4 regions of the Phytohabitans rumicis genome follow, and region 3 is predicted to be linked to each of the others. Evidence: riboswitches for the same ligand, from Rfam matches in the RefSeq annotation. Region 3 holds a riboswitch; each other region holds the start of a gene.
What was found. A riboswitch is a leader RNA that binds a small molecule or an ion and turns the genes downstream of it on or off. The one in region 3 is predicted to bind cyclic di-AMP.
Positions count from the first base shown of each region.

Region 1: it holds a riboswitch for cyclic di-AMP, as region 3 does, so the genes downstream of both, Prum_RS25960 (C40 family peptidase) here and Prum_RS09355 (C40 family peptidase) in region 3, are expected to answer to the same signal.
Region 2: it holds a riboswitch for cyclic di-AMP, as region 3 does, so the genes downstream of both, Prum_RS17035 (coiled-coil domain-containing protein) here and Prum_RS09355 (C40 family peptidase) in region 3, are expected to answer to the same signal.
Region 4: it holds a riboswitch for cyclic di-AMP, as region 3 does, so the genes downstream of both, Prum_RS19505 (C40 family peptidase) here and Prum_RS09355 (C40 family peptidase) in region 3, are expected to answer to the same signal.

Region 1 is NZ_BLPG01000001.1:5,701,551-5,706,585, reverse strand. Features, by position in the region: gene Prum_RS25975 (AMP-dependent synthetase/ligase) at 1-843, opposite strand, end outside; gene Prum_RS25970 (ABC transporter ATP-binding protein) at 840-1,610, opposite strand; gene Prum_RS25965 (ABC transporter ATP-binding protein) at 1,607-2,380, opposite strand; cyclic di-AMP (ydaO/yuaA leader) riboswitch at 2,568-2,719, shown strand; partial or broken gene Prum_RS25960 (C40 family peptidase) at 2,729-3,684, shown strand; gene Prum_RS25955 (DNA-3-methyladenine glycosylase family protein) at 3,801-4,685, shown strand; gene Prum_RS25950 (Uma2 family endonuclease) at 4,753-5,035, shown strand, end outside.
Region 2 is NZ_BLPG01000001.1:3,862,647-3,867,681, forward strand. Features, by position in the region: gene Prum_RS17025 (SigE family RNA polymerase sigma factor) at 1-180, opposite strand, end outside; gene Prum_RS17030 (glycoside hydrolase family 10-like protein) at 250-1,809, shown strand; cyclic di-AMP (ydaO/yuaA leader) riboswitch at 1,930-2,065, shown strand; gene Prum_RS17035 (coiled-coil domain-containing protein) at 2,245-3,147, shown strand; gene Prum_RS17040 (glycoside hydrolase family 65 protein) at 3,196-5,035, opposite strand, start outside.
Region 3 is NZ_BLPG01000001.1:2,190,301-2,195,335, forward strand. Features, by position in the region: partial or broken gene rsmH (16S rRNA (cytosine(1402)-N(4))-methyltransferase RsmH) at 1-69, opposite strand, end outside; gene mraZ (division/cell wall cluster transcriptional repressor MraZ) at 279-710, opposite strand; gene Prum_RS09355 (C40 family peptidase) at 1,009-1,830, opposite strand; cyclic di-AMP (ydaO/yuaA leader) riboswitch at 1,835-2,007, opposite strand; gene Prum_RS09360 (Mur ligase family protein) at 2,310-3,530, shown strand; gene Prum_RS09365 (type 1 glutamine amidotransferase) at 3,520-4,236, shown strand; partial or broken gene Prum_RS09370 (TVP38/TMEM64 family protein) at 4,233-4,912, shown strand.
Region 4 is NZ_BLPG01000001.1:4,365,500-4,370,534, reverse strand. Features, by position in the region: gene Prum_RS19515 (N-acetylmuramoyl-L-alanine amidase) at 1-1,393, opposite strand, end outside; gene Prum_RS19510 (LamG domain-containing protein) at 1,530-2,249, shown strand; cyclic di-AMP (ydaO/yuaA leader) riboswitch at 2,387-2,519, shown strand; gene Prum_RS19505 (C40 family peptidase) at 2,532-3,506, shown strand; gene dcd (dCTP deaminase) at 3,622-4,203, opposite strand; gene Prum_RS19495 (pyridoxamine 5'-phosphate oxidase family protein) at 4,259-4,819, shown strand; tRNA gene Prum_RS19490 (tRNA-Gly) at 4,878-4,951, shown strand; gene Prum_RS19485 (hypothetical protein) at 4,959-5,035, opposite strand, start outside.

The DNA of each region.
Region 1 (5,035 bases), 3.5 Mb from region 3:
GGGCTGGACCTCCCGCAGGTTGGCCTGGATGGTCGCGATGGACTCGGCGAAGTTGATCTGCACCGCCGCCCCCGCGCTGAACCACGTCGTGAAGATGCGCTCGGCGACATGGCACAGCGGCAGGTACGACAGCAGCAGGTCGGCCGGGCTGGGCGGCGGCGAGGTGAAGCCGCCGGCGTCCACCAGCACGCTGATCGCGAAGTCCACGTTGGACACCGACAGCATGGCGCCCTTGGGCGGCCCGGTGGTGCCGGAGGTGTAGATGAGCGTGGCGATGTCGTCGGACCGGGCGGCGGCCATCCGCTCGGCCACCGCGTCCGGGTTGGCGTCCCGGTGGGCCACCCCGAGCAGGACGAGGTCGTCCCAGCACAGCAGCTTGGGGTGGTGGTACCGATGGCGGATGCCGCGCGGCTCCAGGTACACGATCCGTTCCAGGTCGGGACACTCGTCGAGTACGGCCAGCGCCTTGTCCACCTGCTCCTGGTCCTCGGCGATGAGCACCCGGGCGCCCGAGTGCGAGAGCAGGTAGCCGACCTCGGGTGCCGGGTTGGTCGGATACAGCCCCACCGTGGTGCCGCGCACCGCCACGGTCGCCACGTCGGCGTACAGCCACTCCCGGCGGTTCTCGGAGTGGATCGCGACCCGGTCGCCCGGCTGTACGCCGAGGGCCAGCAGCGCGTGCGCGACGGTCTGCACGGTGTCCCAGTAGTCGGCCCAGCTCACCTCCTGCCAGATGCCGAAGTCCTTCTCCCGCATGGCGATCCGATGTGGACCGGCGAGCGCGTGGTCGCGTACCCGGGAAGCGATGGTCGTGGCCGTGCGGGTCTGGGTCGTCGCCGTCATGTGGGCTGCACCTCCCCGAGGTAGGCGCGGATGACGTCGGGGTCGTGCTGGATCTCGGCCGGCGCGCCGGTGGCGATCGGCCTCCCGAAGTCGACCACCAGCACCCGGTCGGCGAGGTCCATCACGAGACCCATGTCGTGCTCCACGAGCAGGATGGGGATGTCGAGTTCGTCGCGGATGTCGAGGATGAAGCGGGCCATGTCCTCGGTCTCCTCGCGGTTCATGCCGCCGACCGGCTCGTCGAGCAGCAGCAGCTTGGGTTCCATGGCGAGCGCCCGGCCGAGCTCGACCCGTTTCTGTACGCCGTAGGGCAGCAAACCGACCGGCAGGCGCCGCCACTGCTCCAGTTCGAGAAAGTCCACAATGGTCTCGATGGCGGCCCGGCTGGCCAGTTCCTCCCGCCGGGCCCGCCCGAGCCACGCGATCGCGGACAGCGGCCCGTACCGGATGTGGTTGTGCCGTCCGAGCATCAGGTTGTCCAGGACGGTGAGGTTCGCGAAGAGCTCGACGTTCTGGAACGTGCGGGCCATGCCCTGGGCGGCGATGGCGTGCGGCCGCTTGCCGGCGATGTCGGTGCCGTCGAAGACGACGCGGCCGGACTGCGGGCGGTACACGCCGGAGAGCACGTTGAAGATGGAGGTCTTGCCGGCGCCGTTGGGCCCGATGATGGCGAAGAGCTCCCGGCGCCCGACGCTGAAGCTCACCCCGTCGATGGCCTTGACGCCGGCGAAGCCGAGCCGCAGGTCGTGGCACTCCAGAATCGTCACGAGAGCCACCGCTTCCGCCGCTTGTAGTGTTTGACGTCGCGAAAGCTCTCCCGGGTGAGTCCGAGGTAGAACTCCCGGATGTCCTCGTCGGCCAGCAGCTGGTCGGCCGGCTTGTCGAGGACCACCTTGCCGGTCTCCAGGACGTAGCCGTGCGCCGCGATGGACAGCGCCATGGTGGCGTTCTGCTCGACCAGCAGGACGCCGGTGCCCCGCTTGTTGATCTCGACGATGAGCCCGCGCACCTGCTCCACCAGGCGCGGCGCCAGGCCGAGGCTGGGCTCGTCGAGCAGCAGATAGCGGGGCTCGGCCATGAGCGCGCGGCCCATCGCGAGCATCTGCTGCTCGCCGCCGGACAGGTAGCCGGCGGTGCGCCGCCGGCGCTCGGCCAGGACCGGGAAGAGCGTCAGGACGTCCTCCATGCGCGCCTTGATGGTCCGCGGGCTGGTGTGGCCGCCGATGCGGAGGTTCTCCTCGACGGTCAGCTCCGCGAAGATCCGCCGCCCCTCCATCACCTGGCAGATGCCGCGCCGGACGAGGGCCGCCGGGCGGAGGTGGTGGACGGGCTCGCCGTCCAGGGTCACCGAGCCCTTGGTCACCTCGCCGTCGTGCACGTCGAGCAGGCCGGTGATCGCCCGCAGGAGGGTGGTCTTGCCCGCGCCGTTGGCGCCGAGGAGGGCGACGATGCCACCCGGCGGCACCGCCACGCTCACACCGCGCAGGACCAGCATCACGTCGTCGTAGACAACCTCGAGGTTCTGCACCTGGAGCATCGGCGGCTCCTGTGTTTCACGTCACAAGTTACCGATCATTTAACTAAACCTCACAGCTAGGTCAAGCGACGGTTTGGTCTCGGTTGGTCACCGTCAGTAATTCATCCGACCAGCACTTTCACCTGCCCGATGATCACGTTAGGTTGGAGCCGCTGGTCCGGTCGTCAGTCATCCCCCGGGTGGCACCGGCCCGGTGCCGCCGAATCGCTGGATGATCACTGTCCGTAAGCGAACCGGGGACCCAACTCGAGTAATGGGGTGAATCCGCGCCACGCGCGGAAGGGCGTTCTTCCCGCCCGAACCCGTCAGCTAACTCGGTAGGCGGCGTTGCGGAAGAAGGGTTCGCGTTTGTCCCCCGCGCGAAAGCTGCTGCGCGCCCTCGTGCTGGTCGGACTCGGAATCGGGCTGACCGTGCCGGCCACGGCCGCCCAGGCCGAGCCGTCGGCGAGTGAGCTGACCCAGCAGATCAACAAGTCGTCGACCGAGCTGGAAAAGGTCGTCGAGTCCTACAACAAGCTCAACGAGCAGCTCAAGGACACCAAGGCCGCCTCGGCCGCGCTGGCCGCCAAGATGGCCCCGCTGGAGCAGCAGGTCGCGAAGGCCGGCGCCGACGTCGGGCAGATGGCGGCCGTGGCGTACCGGACCGGTCAGGTGGGCGAGGCGAGCGCGCTGCTGGACGGCAGCGGCCCGCTCATCGACCGCCTGGGCATGCTGGACCAGCTCGCCCGGGACCGGCAGGAGCAGGTCGCCGGCTACACGGCGGCTCAGCGGCAGTACGCCGATGAGAAGGCGAACCTGGACACCACCGAGGCCAAGCAGACCGCGCAGCTCAAGGAGTTGGCGGCCGGCAAGAAGAAGATCGAGGCCGACCTGGCCAAGCTCTACGAGATGCGCCAGAAGGCGTACGGCTCGGCCACGTCGTCCAGCGGCTCGTACACCGGGACCATCCCGTCCGTCTCCGGCAAGGCGGGCGTGGCCGTGCGGTTCGCCTACAACGCCATCGGTACGCCGTACGTCTGGGCGGCCGACGGTCCGGACGGGTACGACTGCTCGGGGCTGACGCTCGCGGCCTGGAAGGCGGCCGGCAAGACGCTGCCGCACAACGCCGCCATGCAGTGGGACGTGGTGGCGCACATCGGCCGCGGCTCCCTGCAACCCGGCGACCTGGTCTTCTACAGCGACCTGGGACACGTGGCCATCTACGTGGGCAGCGGCAAGGTCATCCACGCCCCCAGCCCGGCGAGAGTGTCAAGCTCTCGACGGTCGACATGATGACCCCGTACGGCTACGGGCGCGTCCGCTAAGGCAATCCCCGTTGATCTTGGAGTTGTCAGGTTCCATACCGGACATCTGAACCTGATAACTCCAAGATCGCCGTCGGGAGGCGGGGAGTGTCACACCTCGGGTTCAGGCTCAGCGCATGAGTATCCGTGTTGCTGAGCCGTACTCGTTCGAGATGTCGCTGCGGGCGCTTGCTGGGTTTGCGCCTTCCGCCGGTGGTCACCAGGTCGTTGGGGGGCGGGTGCGCAAGGCGTTCCGCCTCGGCGCGGAGGCGGTCGTCGCCGAGCTCGGGCCCGACCTCTCGCTTGGCGTCCACTCCGGTCGGGCGCTCGCGCGCGAGGAGCGGGCGGAGATCGAGCGCGCCGTCTCGCGGTGGCTGAGCCTCGACGACGACATGTCGGGCTTCCTCGCCAGCGCCGAGCGGGACGGCCCGATGGCGCACGTCGTCCGGGCCGCCCACGGCCTGCACCAGGTGCGCTTCGCCTCGCTCGCCGAGGGCACCGTCTACTTCACCCTGACCCAACGCAGCACCCAGTGGTACGCGACCGCCCGCAAGCGCCGCATCGCCGCCGAGCTCGGCCCACGGCTCACGGTGGACGGCGTCGACCACGTCGCCTTCCCGTCGCTGGCCACCATCGGCGCGCTCGGCGACGCGGAGCTGATCGGGTACGCCGGCAACCGGCAACGCGCCGACCGGCTCCGCACCGTGGTGGCCGGGGTGGCCGCGCTCGACGAGGAGTGGCTGCACACCGGGGCGTACGACGAGGTGCGCAAGGCACTCCTCGCCGTGCCGGGGATCGGCGAGTTCACCGCCCAGGCACTGCTGCTGCGGGTCCTCGGCCGCCCCGACGACGCACCGCTGGGCATGGCGCAGTTCGAGGCAGCCGCCCGCGCGGTGTACGGCGAGACCCCGCCCGGTCCCGCCGAGTTGCGCGCGCACTACGGCCGCTGGGTCGGCTGGTGGGCCTACTACGCTCGCACCGCGTCGTCCTGGGTCGCCGAGCCGCTCCCCGTGGCCGCATAACACCACGTCTGTGGTCGTCTCGCACCACGCCGCCCTACGCTGTTGGGTAATCCCGGAGGAGGGCGACGTGGTCACACTGCACCTGCCGGCCGTCGAGGTTTGGACGGTCGACGCCATCAAGGATCTGCCGCCCGAGCTGCGCTACGAGCTGCACGACGGGAGTTTGTTGATCATGTCGCCGGCCAGGTTCTGGCACCAGGAGATCGAGAGAAGGATTTGTAACCTTCTCCGCGCTGCGAACCGTATCGCGTCGCAGCAGGTCGGTGTCCTCAACACCGTGCGCGATACGCGCGTGCCCGACGTGGCAGTGTTCAACGCGGAGCCGGAGGACTGGGACGTCACCTGGCATC
Region 2 (5,035 bases), 1.7 Mb from region 3:
CCGCAGCCGCCGCCAGGCCCGGTGCGTACGGGCGAGCGCCGACTGCACCAGGTCCTCCGCGAGGTGCTGGTCTCCGGTCAGCAGGTACGCCGAGCGCAGCAACGCCGGCGTGCGGGACCGGACGAACGCGTCGAAGTCCACGCTTTCCGCCCCGGTAGGCACCGTCACAAGAAGTGGCACGCCACCCAAGACGTCTCCCACCCGGTAGAGGGTTGCCGATCGACCGCATCTCATGGGCACACTGGGGCGATGTCGCCAGCCCCACCCCGCGGCCCGATCGCGGCGGTCCTCGCTTTCGTCGTCCTCGCCACGGTCGGGGTGGCGCGCTGGCAGGCGCGCCCGGACCCGGCGGACGAGGTGGCCACCTCGGCGGTGGCCCGGGGCAGTTGCGCCGGGCGGCCCATGGAGGCGACCCACCAGCTGCGCGGCATGTGGCTCACTACGGTCAGCAACATCGACTGGCCGAGCCGCCCCGGCCTGGACGCCGAGACGGTCAAGAAGGAGTATCGCGGCTGGCTCGACCTGGCGCAGCAACGCGGGCACAACGCGGTTTTCGTCCACGTACGCCCCAGCGGCGACGCGTTCTGGGAGTCGACGTACGCGCCGTGGTCGTACTGGCTGACCGGCCGCAAGGACGGGCAGAGCCCCGGGTGGGACCCGATGGAGTTCATGGTCGCCGAGGCGCACGCCCGCAACATCGAGTTCCACGCCTGGTTCAACCCGTACAAAGCGGGCCAGACCGGGGTCATCAACGAGCTGCCGGTCGACCATCCGCTGCGCGCGCACCCGGACTGGGCGGTGGCGTACCCGGCGAAGGGCAAGGGCAGCCGCCTGTACTACAACCCGGGCATCCCCGAGGCGCGGCGGTTCGTCGAGGACTCGATCCTCGACGCGGTCACCCGGTACGACATCGACGGCGTGCACTTCGACGACTTTTTCTACCCGTACCCGGTCAAAAAGGAAGATTTCTCCGACGCGAAGGCTTTCCAGCAGTACGGCAACGGCCTGTCCAAGGCGGACTGGCGCCGGCAGAACGTCAACCTGTTCGTCCAGGAGACCAACCAGCGGGTCAAGGAAGCCAAGCCGTGGATGAAGTTCGGCATCAGCCCGTTCGGCATCTGGCGGAACGCCGCCAACGACCCGCTCGGCTCGCAGACCCGCGGGCTGCAGAGCTATGACGCGATCTACGCGGACACCCGGCTCTGGGTGAAGGAACGCTGGGTCGACTACATCGTGCCGCAGCTCTACTGGCACATCGGCTTCGCCATCGCCGACTACGCGAAGCTGCTGCCCTGGTGGTCCGAGGTGATCAAGGGCAGCGGGGTGCAGCTCTACATCGGCATGGCGGACTACCGCATCGGCCAGTCGGGGGCCTGGCGCAACCCGGCCCAGCTGGACCAGCAGCTCACGCTCAACAGCAAGCATCCGGTCAGCGGCACCGTTCATTTCAGCGCCAAGCAGGTACGCGCCGACCGGCTGGGCGCGGTCACCCGGTACGCGAAGGCGCACTACGCCGCGCCCGCCCTGGTGCCGCCCATGTCACACCTCCGCGGTGATCTGCCCGACACACCGAAGATCCAGGAGGCGGAGTACGACGACGGCGGGGTGAAGCTCCGCTGGTCAAAGACGGGGACCAGCTATGCGGTGTACCGGGTCGACGGCGACGCGGCCAATCTCGTGGCCACGACACGCGACACGAGCTGGGCGGACACCGGCGCAACCGAGGACCGGTCGTACACCTATTGCGTGACCGCCCTGGACCGGTTGTGGAACGAAACAAGCCCGAGCGAACCGCGGGTCGTTGACTGAACAATTACCGAACGTCGTTGCCCAGTAACACCTTTTGCCTGGTCAGAGCAATATCGAAGTCCACTCTCGATCCGGTAAGCTTTCCGGCGGTCTCCGCCCGGCGGCGCCCCACGGTGCCGGCGGTGACCGCCGCCTAATTGCTCACGCTGAGCGAGCCGGGGAACCACCGTAAGTGGGGTGAATCCGCAACCGCGGTAGGGATCGTTCCCGTCCCGAACCCGTCAGCTAACTCGGTAGGCGGCCGACGGGAGGAACGTGTATGACGGCATCCGTACGTCGCCGGCGCTTGTCGCTGGCTGTTGCCCTGGTCGCCGCGGCGGCCGCGTTGTCCGGAGTGGCGATCGGGCCAAGTGGTGGAGCGGCGGCAGCGTCGCCGGTGGCGTTAGCGCCCACGCCGAACCCGGGCGACGAGGGGGCACACCGCTCCTGCGGGACGTGCTGGAGTCCACCAGCCGCGGGTACGTCGAAGCCCGCAATGCCGTCACCAAGTCGCGCAACCGGCAGTTGCAGCTCTCCCTTGAGCTCCGCAAGGCGGAAGAGCAGATCAAGGCGATGGAGCCCGAGGTCGCGCTGCTGGCCGGCTCGGCGTACCGGAATGGCCGGATCGGGCCGATGACCCTGCTGCTCAACAGCGCCTCGCCCGACGAGTTCCTGCAGCGGGCCGCGGCGCTGGACATGCTGGCCGCCCGCGACAACGCGCGGCTGGCCAAGCTCAAGGCGGCCCTCGACCAGGCATCGCGGGCCAAGGCGGCGATCGACGCCGAGGTCAAGGACGAGCAGAAGCAGCTCACCATCATGGCCAAGCAGAAGTCCGAGGCGGAGAAGGCGCTGAAGCTGGTCGGCGGCAAGGCGACCGGCGGCTTCGTCAACGCGAACTCGCCGCTGGCGAAGCAGGCGCCGCGCAACAACGACGGCGGGTTCTCCGCGCAGAGTTGCTCGGAGGACGACCCGACCACCGGGCGCTGCATCACGCCCCGGACGCTGCACATGCTCAAGGAGACGCAGCGCCTCATCGCCCAGATCCATCCGAACGACAAGGGCGCCAAGCGGTTCGTGAGCTGCTTCCGGTCGGGCGGGCCGTTTGAGCACCCGAAGGGCCGGGCCTGCGACTGGTCGGCCCAGAAGAGCAACTTCGGCGGCGACGCGACCGGGGACGACAAGTTCTACGGCAACAACCTGGCCGCGTTCTTCGTGCGCAACGCCGACCGGCTGGGCGTCATGTACGTGATCTGGTACCGGCAGTTCTGGTCACCGGCGACGGGGTGGAAGTCGTACGGCGGCGCGAACGGCGACCCGTCCAGCGACCACACCAACCACGTACACATCTCGATGCTGTAAGGGCCTGCCAGCGCGGTGCGCTGGCAGGCCCCGTGGCCTTGCGTGCCGTCAGGCGTCGGGCATCCGGCGGGCCGGGGCCCGCCCGAAGGGCTGCCGCGGCGGCGGACCGACCGGCGGCAGCGCCGGGATCGGCCGGCTGAGCGGCGCGTCGCTGGTCACGGTCACATGCTCCCCATGGTGTACGAGGTCGAGCTTGGCCCCGTCGTGACCGTTGCGCAGCGAGTAGGTCACCTCGTGCTGGGTCACGTCGACCCGCAGCCGCAGCCCGCGCCACAGCATGGAGAACTCCATGCGGTTGATCCGGCTCGGCAGCCGCGGCGCGAACGACAGCTCGCCGCCGTGGTCGCGCATGCCGCCGAGACCGGCCACGATGGCGAGCCAGGCGCCGGCGAGCGCGGCGATGTGCAGGCCCTCGCGGGTGTTGTTGTGGATGTCGTGCAGGTCCATCAGGGCGGCCTCGCCCAGATAGTCGTGGGCCAACTCGAGGTGGCCCACCTCGGCCGCCATGACCGCCTGGGTGCACGTCGACAGCGACGAGTCGCGCACGGTGCGCTGCTCGTAGTAGGCGAAGTTGCGCGCCTTCTGCTCGGGCGTGAACGCGTCACCCCGCCAATGCATCGCCAGCACCAGGTCGGCCTGCTTGAGGACCTGCTTGCGGTACAGGTCGAAGTACGGGTAGTTCAGCAGCAGCGGGTACTTGCCCGGCGGGGTGGCCGCGAAGTCCCACTCCTGGAGCCGGGTGAACTCCTCACACTGCTGGTGGACGCCCAACTCCTCGTCGTACGGGACGTGCATGGCCGCGGCGGCGTCACGCCACGACGCGGCCTCTTCCTCGTCGACGCCGAGCCGGCGGGCCTGCTCGGGGTGGCGCAGCGACGCCTCGGCGGCGCCGATCATGTTCTTCTGCGCCATCAGGTTGGTGTAGATGTTGTCGTTAACAACCGCGGTGTACTCGTCCGGCCCGGTGACCCCGTCGATGTGGAACACCCCGTGCCGGTCGTGGTGGCCCAGCGAGCGCCACAGCCGGGCGGTGTCCACCAGCAGTTCCAGGCCGACCTCGCGCTCGAAGTCGTAGTCGCCGGTGGCCACCACGTACCGCATCACCGCGTCCGCGATGTCCGCGCCGATGTGGAACGCCGCCGTGCCCGCCGGCCAGTACCCCGAACACTCCTGCCCGCGGACCGTACGCCAGGGGAACGCCGCGCCCTTGAGGCCCAGCGTCTGCGCCCGCTCCCGGGCCAGGTCGAGCGTGGCGTGCCGCCACCGCAGGCCGTGCGTGACCGCCTCCGGCTGGGTGTACGTCAACACCGGCAGCACGAACGTCTCGGTGTCCCAGAACACGTGGCCGTCGTACCCGGGTCCGGTGAGGCCCTTGGCTGCGATGGGCCGCATCTCCGCGCGGGCGCCGGCCTGCAGGAGGTGGAAGAGCGCGAAGCGCGCGGCCTGCTGCACCTCGGGGTCGCCATCCAGCCGCACGTCGGCGGCGTCCCAGAAGGCGTCGAGGTACTTGCGCTGCTCGGACAGCAGGCCGTCCCAGCCGGAGAACCGGGCCGACGCGATCGCCGCGCCCACCTGGTCCCGCAGCGCCGGGAACGAGCGCCGGCTGGACCAGCCGTACGCCAGCAGCTTGACGACCCGCAGCTTCTCGCCGGGCTTCAACACGCACGCCACCGTGGTACGCGCGAAGTCCGGGTATGCCTCGGTGTTGACCGACGTGCGCTCGGGCCCGCTGATCTCGTGCTCCATCGCGGCGGCCATCCGCAGGTTGCTCTTCTTGGTGCGGTGGATGAGCATCCCGCCGGCCGCGGTGGCCAGGTGCTCCTCCGGCTTCAGCGGAGCCTTGAGTACGGCGGCGACGCGCGGATCCTTGCGGGTGGCCGGCAACTCC
Region 3 (5,035 bases):
CGCGGGGGCGAGCAGCGCGAGGCACCGCTCGAGCAATACCGGTACGTGCGTACCGCGCAGCTCCCCCATGACCGACCCCCAGTGACCTGCCGTCGTGCACATGCGCCCGGTGTCCCCATAAGTGCCGTGCGCCGTACTGCCAGATCCCCATCCGCTCATTTCCTACGCCTCTTCGCGCCTCGCGGTCAGCGGAGTAGGTATAGCGCGCCTGGCATCGGGGAAGAGATGTCAGGTGCTTCGAGCGGCTGGAGATCTCGCAGTACGGCGTCTGCCAGCCCTTAGAGTCCTCCGGGCAGCACCCCCTCCTCGATGTCCGCGAAGTCGTCTTCGCTCTCCGCGAGGTAGGAGTCCCACGCTTCCTTGTCCCAGATCTCCACCCGGCTGCTCGCTCCGATCACGACGAGTTCACGGCTGAGCCCGGCGTACTCCCGCAGGTGGCCCGGGATCGTTACCCGGCCCTGCTTGTCGGGCACCTCGTCGTGGGCGCTCGCGAAGAACACCCGGCTGTACGCCCGAGCCGCCTTGTGTGTCATCGGCTGCTCGCGCAACTGGTCGGCGATGCGCTGGAACTCAGGCGTCGGGAAGACGTAGAGACAGCGCTCCTGCCCTTTGGTGATCACGACACCTCCCGCCAGCTCATCTCGAAACTTCGCTGGAAGGATCAACCGGCCCTTTTCGTCCAGGCGCGGGGTGTGGGTGCCGAGAAACATCGGCCCACCCCCTCGCCCTCTCGCGGCTTTCGCGGAGCCGCAGTCCCCCGGGGCCGGCGGGCCCCTCCAGGCCCTGCCACTGCGCCCCACTGTACTCCACTTCCCTCCACCCGCAACCAGAATCGCAGCCTTCTGTCCACAGTCGCCGAGACAAAACCGCACGTCACGGGCGGTGGTGCAAAGTGGAGGTCTGTAACCCGACAGCGGGCGTAGACGTGATCAGGGCGTCCCTCAAGTCGCTGCCGCGACGCGTGGGACGCCCTGATCACATGGGGGGATGGAGGAAAGTGGAGGGGAGTTAGACGAGACGCCTAACTACATAGTTCGTGGTCCAGATCTTGTGCTTGCCCACCGTCTTGCCGGGGCGGGGTGAGTCGTACATGTAGCCGCCGCCGGCGTAGACGCCGACGTGGGTGCCGTACGACCCGCTGCGGACCACGATCAGGTCCCCGGGCAGGGCCTTGGACTTGGCGATCGCCTTGCCGTACGCCTGCTGCGAGTTCGCCTTGTGCGGCAGGACCTTGCCGATGGCCTTCTTGTAGACGTACTTGGTGAAGCCGGAGCAGTCGAAGACCTTCGGCCCCGAGGCGCCGTACCGGTAGGCCGCGCCCAGGTGCTTGCGCGCCTCGGCGAGGACCTTGGCCCGGCTGGCCACCACCTTGACCCAGATCTTGCCGCTCGCCGCGCTCTTGTACGTCCCGGTGCTCGGGACGTACACGGCGCGGTAGGTGCGCGCGACGTACGGGCGGATGGCCACCGTCGCCACGCCGGTGGAGCTGACCGTACCGGTCCCGGCGCCGGACCAACGGCCGTTGATCCACGCCTGGAACACCACCTTGCCGGCCGCCGCCTTGCCGGTGGCCGGGTCGGTGACCTTGGCGCTGAGGCGCAGTGCGGAGCCCCACGCCAACCGGCGGGTGCTGGTGGAGAACGCCACCTTCGGCGCGACCGCGACGGCGGACTGCGCACTGGCGGTGGTGGTGAGCGTCGCGGTGGACGCCACGTCGGCGAGCGCCGGTCCGGCCATCAACTGGCCGGCACAGACGCAGATCCCGAGGGTAAGCGCGAGCTTACCGGCGCTGGCACGCAGCCGTCGCCGGCCCGAACTGTGTTCGTGCACGAAAGAGATCCCTCCGGCACGCCTGCGAGGTGAGCTGTCGGGTTCGGGCCCTCGAAGGGTTGGCCCGGCCGCGCGTCGGCGGCTTCACCCCAAGGTCCGTCACTGATGTGATCGGACCGCGGTTCTTGGGTCCCCCGTCCCTGCCCGTTATGCCGTTGTGTTCGGTCAAAGGGGTGGCATCGCTCGGAAGGGCAGGGCTCGGCGTGTCCCGGCGATGCGCCCCGGTCCGTCAGGTGACGGCCCGGCAAATCGTTTCTAGCCGACGGGAAGATATACGCGGAGTAACAAGGATCTTGCATGGCGAAGTTGGCATGCGCTCCGATGACCGATCGCTAAGGGATCCGCCCAAAATGCCGCGACACTCCGTCCCCGCGCGATCACGGTGCGTCGATCACTCAGCGTGAGTATGCCCACACGATTCGGCGGCGGTTTGAGATCAAGACGGCTCCGGTACATTCGCTCGCGTGACGGACGGGAAGATGCCCTTACGGGCCAAGGTCGCGAGCTCGGTGTCGCGTACGGCCGCTGCCCTGTCGCGGGCCGCCGGGCGGGGCGACGGCTCGGTCATCGGCGGCTGGATCGGATTGAAGATCGACCCGGACCTGCTCGCCCACCTGGCCGCCGGGCGGTCGATCGCGCTGGTCTCGGGCACCAACGGGAAGACCACCACCACCCGGCTGGCCGCCGCGGCCCTCGGCGTGCTCGGCCCGGTCGCGACCAACTCGTTCGGCGCCAACATGCCCACCGGCCACACCTCCGCGCTGGCCAAGGCGGGGCAGACCCCGTACGCCGTGCTGGAGGTCGACGAGCACTACCTCGCCCAGGTCATCGCGGCGACCGAGCCGCGCGTGGTGGCCCTGCTCAACCTCTCCCGCGACCAGCTCGACCGGGCCAAAGAGGTCGCGATGATGGCCCAGCTGTGGCGGACCGCGCTGGCCGAGCACCCCACCGTGCACGTGGTGGCCAACGCCGACGACCCGATGGTGGTCTGGGCCGCCGTCCAGTCCCCCGCGGTCACCTGGTTCAGCGCCGGGCAGCGGTGGCACGACGACTCCTGGGTCTGCCCCGAGTGCGGGTCGCCGATCGAACGGCAGGCCGACCAGTGGTGGTGCACCGGCTGCACGCTGCGCCGCCCGGTACCGCAGTGGGTGGTGGAGGACGACGGCGTCCTGGATCCGCGCGGCGCCTGGCACAAGATCGCGCTGCAGATCCCGGGCAAGGTCAACCTCGGCAACGCGGCCACCGCGCTCGCCCTCGCCGCCCAGTTCGGCGTGCGCCCCACCGACGCCGTCTCCCGCCTGTCCACCGTGACCTCCGTCGCCGGCCGGTACGCCCAGGTCGTGCGCGACGGGCGCAACATCCGGCTGCTGCTGGCCAAGAACCCGGCGAGCTGGCTGGAGGCGTTCGAGATGGCGGACGACGCGCCCACGCTGCTGTCCATCAACGCCCGCGACCCCGACGGGCTGGACACGTCCTGGCTCTTCGACGTCGACTTCAGCCCGCTGCGCGGCCGCCAGGTCCTGATCACCGGCGACCGGGCGTACGACCTCGCGGTCCGGCTCGAAGTGAACGACGTACCGTTCCGCCACGTACGTACCTTCGGCGAGGCGGTCACCTCGGTGCCGCCGGGCCGGCTCGAAGTGATCGCCAACTACACCGCGTTCCAAGACATCCGAGCGGAGCTCGACCGTGTCAACTGACAGTGCCATCAGCATCGTCTGGATCTATCCGGACCTGCTGTCCACGTACGGCGACCGGGGCAACATGCTCATCCTCGCCCGCCGTGCGGCCCTGCGCGGGCTGCCGGTGCGGACCTACGAGGTGCGCTCGGACCAGGCCATCCCCGCCACCGCGGACATCTACCTGCTCGGCGGCGGCGAGGACGGCCCGCAGGCGCTCGCCGCGCAGCGCCTGATCGCCGACGGCGGCCTGCGCCGCGCGGTGGCGCAGGGGTCGGTGGTGTTCGCGGTGTGCGCCGGGTACCAACTGCTCGGCGGCTCGTTCTTCGCCAAGGGCACCAAGTGCGCCGGCCTCGACCTGCTCGACCTGCGCTCCGACCGCGGCCCGAGCCGGGCGGTCGGCGAGCTGGGCGGCCCGATCGACGGCCGCCTCGGGCTGCCGCCGCTGACCGGCTTCGAGAACCACGGCGGCCGCACCCACCTCGGGCCCGGCGTCACCCCGCTGGCCCGGGTCACCACCGGCATCGGCAACGACGGCACCACCGAGGGCGCCTGGCGGGGCAAGCTGCTCGGCACGTACTCGCACGGGCCGGCGCTGTCCCGCAACCCGGCCATCGCCGACCTGCTGCTGCGCTGGGCGACCGGGTACGAGAGCCTGCCGCCCCTGGACGACACCTGGTCCGACCGGTTGCGCGCCGAGCGCATGGCCGCCACGACGGCCTCATGATCGGCCGACTCTTGGCGCGGCTGCGCCAGCGCTCGGTCATGCGCTTCGCCCTGCTCCTGCTCATCCTCGCGGCGTGCGGCGTCGCCGTGCTCTTCCTGCCGCAGCCCGACCTGGCCGACGCCCCGCGCCTGGTCGACCGGCTCGGCCCGCTGGCACCGCCGGCCGCCGTCCTGCTGGGCGCGCTGATGATGGTCGCCCTGGTGCCCCGCACGCTGGTCTCGTTCGCCTGGGGCGCCCTCTTCGGCACGCTGGGCGGCGCCTCGTACGCCCTGGGCGCCGCGCTCATCGCCGCCCTGCTCGGCTTCGCCGTCGGGCGCGCCCTGGGCCGCGACTTCGTCGCCGAGCGGGTACGCGGCCGGCTGGCCCGCCTGGACGGCTGGTTCGGCCGGCAGAGCGTCTTCGGCGTGGTCACCGTACGGCTGCTCCCGGTGGGCGGCTTCGGCCTGATCAGCTACGGGTACGGCACGACCGGCGCCCGCCTGCGACCGTTCCTCGTCGGCAGCCTCCTGGCCTCGATCCCGTCCGCGTTCGGCTACGCAGCCATGGGCGCCGCCGTCGCCTCCCCCGGCGACATCAACTGGCTCGCCATCGCCCCGCCGGCCTGGGCCTGATCGCCACCACGATCATCATCACGCGCTGGCGCCGCACCTCCCGCGCCGCCCCCGCATCCGCCTAAGGCGCGTGATCATGGGCCCTGCGGCGGAGAGAGCGCTCCCCTCGCCGCACAGCCCATGATCACCGCTCGGCTGGCCCTAGCCGCGTCGATCAAGGGCGTACGGCCGTGGTTTGATCTCTTTCG
Region 4 (5,035 bases), 2.2 Mb from region 3:
CCGAGGATCCGCGCGGCGTGCACGGCTGGGACGCGACGCTGCCGCACCCGACGAACGCCGGCTTGTTGGTCGCGAAGTCCGGGTCGATCGTCACCATGCCGCTGCCCGGCCAACCGGTCGTCCTAAATGGAGCCTTCAGCAGGTCGAAGTAGTGCGACCAGTCCCAGTACGGACCCGGGTCCCAGTGCATGCCGCGCACGTTCGCCGGGATGGTGCCGGGCACGTTGTCGTGGCCGATGATGTGGTTGCGGTCCAGCGGGATGCCGAGCCGCGTCGCCAGGTACCGCACCAGCTTCGCCGACGTGCGGTACATCGCCTCGGTGTACCAGGTGCCCTGCGCGGCGAAGCCCTCGTGCTCCAGCCCGATCGCCTTGGCGTTGACGTACCAGTTGCCGGCGTGCCAGCCCACGTCCTTGGCCTTGAGGTGCTGGGCGATGTGCCCGTCGACCGAGCGCAGCGTGTACTGCCAGCTCACATATTTTGGATCCAGTACCAAGTTGACGGAGGGCTGGAAGTACCCCTCGGTGTCGTGGATGACGATGTACTCGATCTTCTGCTGCTTGGGCCGGTTGCCCAGGTCGTGGTTGCCGTAGTCGGGGTTGCCGTTGTTGTCCAGGAACTCCTGGTACGGCGCCGGAATCCACTCGCAGGAGATGTCCACCGGGCACTCCAGGCCGTCCGGGCGGGCCAGCTTGCGCAGCCCGAGCCGGTCCAGCCAGCCGCGCGCCGGGTTGACGCTCCGCGCGGCCAGCGTCACGCTCTGCCCGTCGTCGGTCACCCGCGCGACGCCCTCGCGGATCGTCGTGAAGACCTGGTCGGCAAAGGCCGCCGCGGCATCGGCACTGTCCGCGCCGCTGTACCTGGCCACCGCGCCGTACCAGGCCGCCGGGTCGCTCGCGCTCCCCGTCGGTCCAGCGATGCTTTCCTGGTACGCGGAAAGGAGTGCCGCCCCACCCCGGATGTTCTCGGTCGGGCTGGTGCGCAGCGCCTCCTCGGTCGCGCCGGTGAGCGCCGCGGCACGGTCGAGCGTCTGCAGCGCCTCGGGAGCGGGCGCCGGCACACCCACCGAGGCGACGTCCTTGGTGCTTCGGGCGTCGTCGCCCCGGGCGTCCTCGGCGTCGTCGTCGTGGTGGTTTCCGCCGGGTAGCGACGTCACGTACGTGGCGTCGGTAAGGTGCATCGGGCCGTAGCCGGCGCTGGTGCTGGGCGTGCCGGCGTTGGTGTCCCACCGGGACTCCAGGTACGACACGCCGAGCAGGACGCTCTCGGGTACGCCGAACTCCGCCGCGGCGGCCGCGTACTCCTGCTGTCGGGTGTCGGTTGATGGGCTGGTCGCGGGGGCGGGCGTGGTCGACACCAGCGTCGCCGCGCCGACCACCGCCGTACTGAGCACGATTCGCGTTGTAAGACGGGGCATGGTCAATAGATTACGAGACTTCGCGCCTACATGTAAGAAAGCTTCACGCGCTCCTGAAATCTAGCTCTGCGAGTGATTGTCTGAGTTGCCCTGGAATCTCCACAATCGAGCAATGTCGCGCGAAATGCACATGACGCGCCGATGGGGCGTACCCCTGCTTGGACTGGTGTGTGTGGCGCTGGCCGCGACCGCGAAGCCCGCGCCGGGTGGGCCGCCGTCGGTGTCGGTGCGGTACACGTTCGACGGCTGGTTCACCGGCTCGGTGCCGGATGCCGCCGGGCGGCACCCGCTGCGGACGCGGGGTGTCGTGGGCTTCACCGAGCGCGGCGGCGGGTGGGCGGCACGGTTTCCGGACCGGTGCGACGGCGCCGGCTGCCCCCGGGCGATCCTGGAGAGCGGGCCGGCGCCCGAGCTCAATCCGGGCACCCGCGCGCTGCGCTACGGCGCCTCGGTGCTGATGACGGCCGCCGACGCCGGCGACGGCGCGAACGTTGTGCAGAAAGGGTTTTCGACCGGCGGCGTCACCCAGCTCAAGCTCCAGGTCGACGGCCGCGCCGGCCAGCCGAGCTGCGTGGTCGCCAGCACCACGACGATCTACCGGGTGATCGCGCCGGTGACCGTGACCGACGGCCGGTGGCACGCGCTCGCCTGCACCCGGGCCGGCTCGACGCTGTCGATTTTCGTCGATGCGGTGCCGCGCGGCTCGGTCCACGTGCCGCCCGGGGTGTCCATTGTGAATTCCGAACCGCTGCGAATCGGCGGCAAGAACGTCTCCGTCGACAATGACCAGTACGCCGGACTGCTGGACGACGTGTTTCTGTCTATTGACTAGCATCGTTTCGATATACGATGCGCTACCGTGCGCACACGGACCGAACTAGTGCCCCCGTACCGCTTGCGGGTCGATTGCGCCGCTCCTACCCTTGGGGATCGTTGAGCCGGAGGTCGGCCTCCCAGCCTGGGAGACCACGGCTCAGCCCGCCGAGTCGGTCAGACAACGAGCCGGGGAACCACGCAACTTGGGGTGAATCCGCGATCCGCGGTAGGGCGTTCTTCCCGCCCGAACCCGTCAGCTAACCCGGTAGGCGGCCAGGGAGAAGGAGTTCGGACTCCGGTGGCAGGCTATGCCGCGCGTCGCTCCATCATTACCGCGTTCCTCGCATGCGCCGCCGTGCTGTCCAGCGGCACGGTCGTGCACGCCGCGCCGTCCCCCGCCGAGATCGAGAAGCAGATCGACGCGGCGTTCGAGAAGCTCGAGCCGGTGCTTGAGCGCCACAACGCCACCCGGATCGATCTGGCCGCCAAGCGTAAGCAGGCCGACGCGCTCGCCAAGAAGATCGCGCCGCTGCAACTCCAGATCGACCTGGCGATGACCCGGGTCGGCGAGTTCGCCGTGGAGCGCTACAAGGGCGGAAACTTCTCCGCGTTCAACGCGCTCCTGACGAGCGGCACGCCGACGACGTTCGCCGACCAACTGGAGCTGCTGGACGTCTTCGCCCGCCGTTCCCAGGCCGAAGTCCAGCAGGTCATCGACCTCAAGGAACGCTACGCCAAGCAGAAGGCCCCACTGGACGCGTTGGTCAGCCAGCTGACCGAGGCCGAGGCCGACCTGGCGGTGAAGAAGAAGCAGCTCGACGGCGAGATCGACAAGCTGGAAAAGGCGCGCCTGGCCGCGTACGGCAGCGGTGGCGGCGTCGGTGAGCTGAGGCCCGCGGCGTGCCCGTACTCGTACGACGGCAGCGCCGGCACCAAGGCGGCCAAGTTCGCCTGCGCGCAGATCGGCTCGGATTACGTCTTCGGCGCCGAGGGTCCCGACGCGTACGACTGCTCCGGGCTGACCATGAAGTCCTGGCAGGCCGCCGGCGTCTCGCTGCCGCACAACGCCGCCCGCCAGAAGGGCACGGTCGATCCGGTCAGCAGTCGAAGCAACCTGAAGGTCGGCGATCTCGTCTTCTACTACAGCGACGTCCATCACGTGGGCATCTACGTCGGCGGCGGCTACATCGTGGACGCGTCCAAGCCCGGGGTACCGGTCCGGATGCGCACGATCAACGCCGCGCCGATCAATGGCTACGGCCGACCGGGCTAGCGTTACCCACCCCCGTGGCCGCGCCTGTCGCGTGTTCCCCCGTCACGCGACCCGCACCGGCCAGAGAAAAAAAGACGCCCTCCCATCCACCCGGGATGGGAGGGCGTCTTCTCGGTTAACGTGCTGTCGGCCAGGTCCGCCAGTTCTTCCAGGCCCTACTCGGAGTGGGCCCGCGCTGACCCTGGTACCGCGAGCCGTACACGCTCGACCCGTACGGGTGCTCGGCCGGCGACGACAGCCGGAAGATGCACAGCTGACCGATCTTCATGCCCGGCCACAGGGTGATCGGCAGGTTCGCCACGTTGGAGAGCTCGAGCGTGACGTGCCCGCTGAACCCCGGGTCGATGAAACCGGCGGTCGAATGCGTCAGCAGGCCGAGACGGCCCAGGCTCGACTTCCCCTCGAGGCGGCCGGCAAGCTGGTCGCCCAGCGAGATAACTTCCAGCGTGGAGGCCAGCACGAACTCGCCCGGATGCAACACGAACGGCTGACCGGCCGGCACCTCGACCTGCGAGGTGAGATCGTCTTGCCGTACCGACGGGTCGATGTGCGTGTACAGGTGGTTGTTGAACACGCGGAAGATCCGGTCCAGCCGGACGTCAATGCTGGACGGCTGGACCAGGTCCGGCTCGAACGGGTCGAGCGCGAGGTTGCCCGCCTTGATCTCGCTGACGAGGTCGCGGTCGGAGAGCAGCATGCGACACACCATAGGGGACTACCTTGCTCGTACATACGTTCGATAAGATGCTGGCATGGCATCTTGGTCTGAGTTCGTCACCGATGAGCCCCGCCTGGCCGAGGCGATCCGCTCCCTCATGCAGCAGTACGGTCCGGGTCTGGGCTACCTCGCGACCGTGCGCGCCGACGGCGGACCGCGGGTGCATCCGGTGTCACCGGTGATCACGGACGAGGGCCTCTACTGCTTCGTCGTCGACTCGCCCAAGCGGCGTGACCTGGAGCGCGACGGCCGCTACGCGCTCCACTCCTTCCCGCCCGAGGACAGCGACGACGAGGCGTACCTGGCCGGCCGCGCCCAGGTCGTCACCGACCGCGCCAAGGTGGCCCGCCTCGCCGGCAACCTGCGGGCCGCACCGCAGGTCGACTGGCGGCTGTTCGAGTTCACGGTCGACGTGGCGATGCTGGCCCGGCACGGACGCAACGGCGCCACCCCGTTCACGGTCGGCACGCCCGAGCGCCCCGCGGTGCAGGTGTGGCTCGACCCGACGGCCGCCTCTTCGGCTACGGCGTCCTCGGCTACGGCGTCCGACAGGCGTTCCAGGCGTTCGACCTGCGCGTCGCCTGGCCTGCGGTGATAGTCCCTGGGCGGTGTGCCCGTGGTGGCTGGGTTGTGATGTACAGTGGTGTCCGCTTGCGGGTGTAGTTCAATGGCAGAACATCAGCTTCCCAAGCTGACAGTGAGGGTTCGATTCCCTTCACCCGCTCCAACGATGCCTACCGGCTCGCGCGCTCCGCTGAGTCGAGCCAAATCAGCGCCGATTCGATCTTCTGACTAATCTTCACGTGCGCGC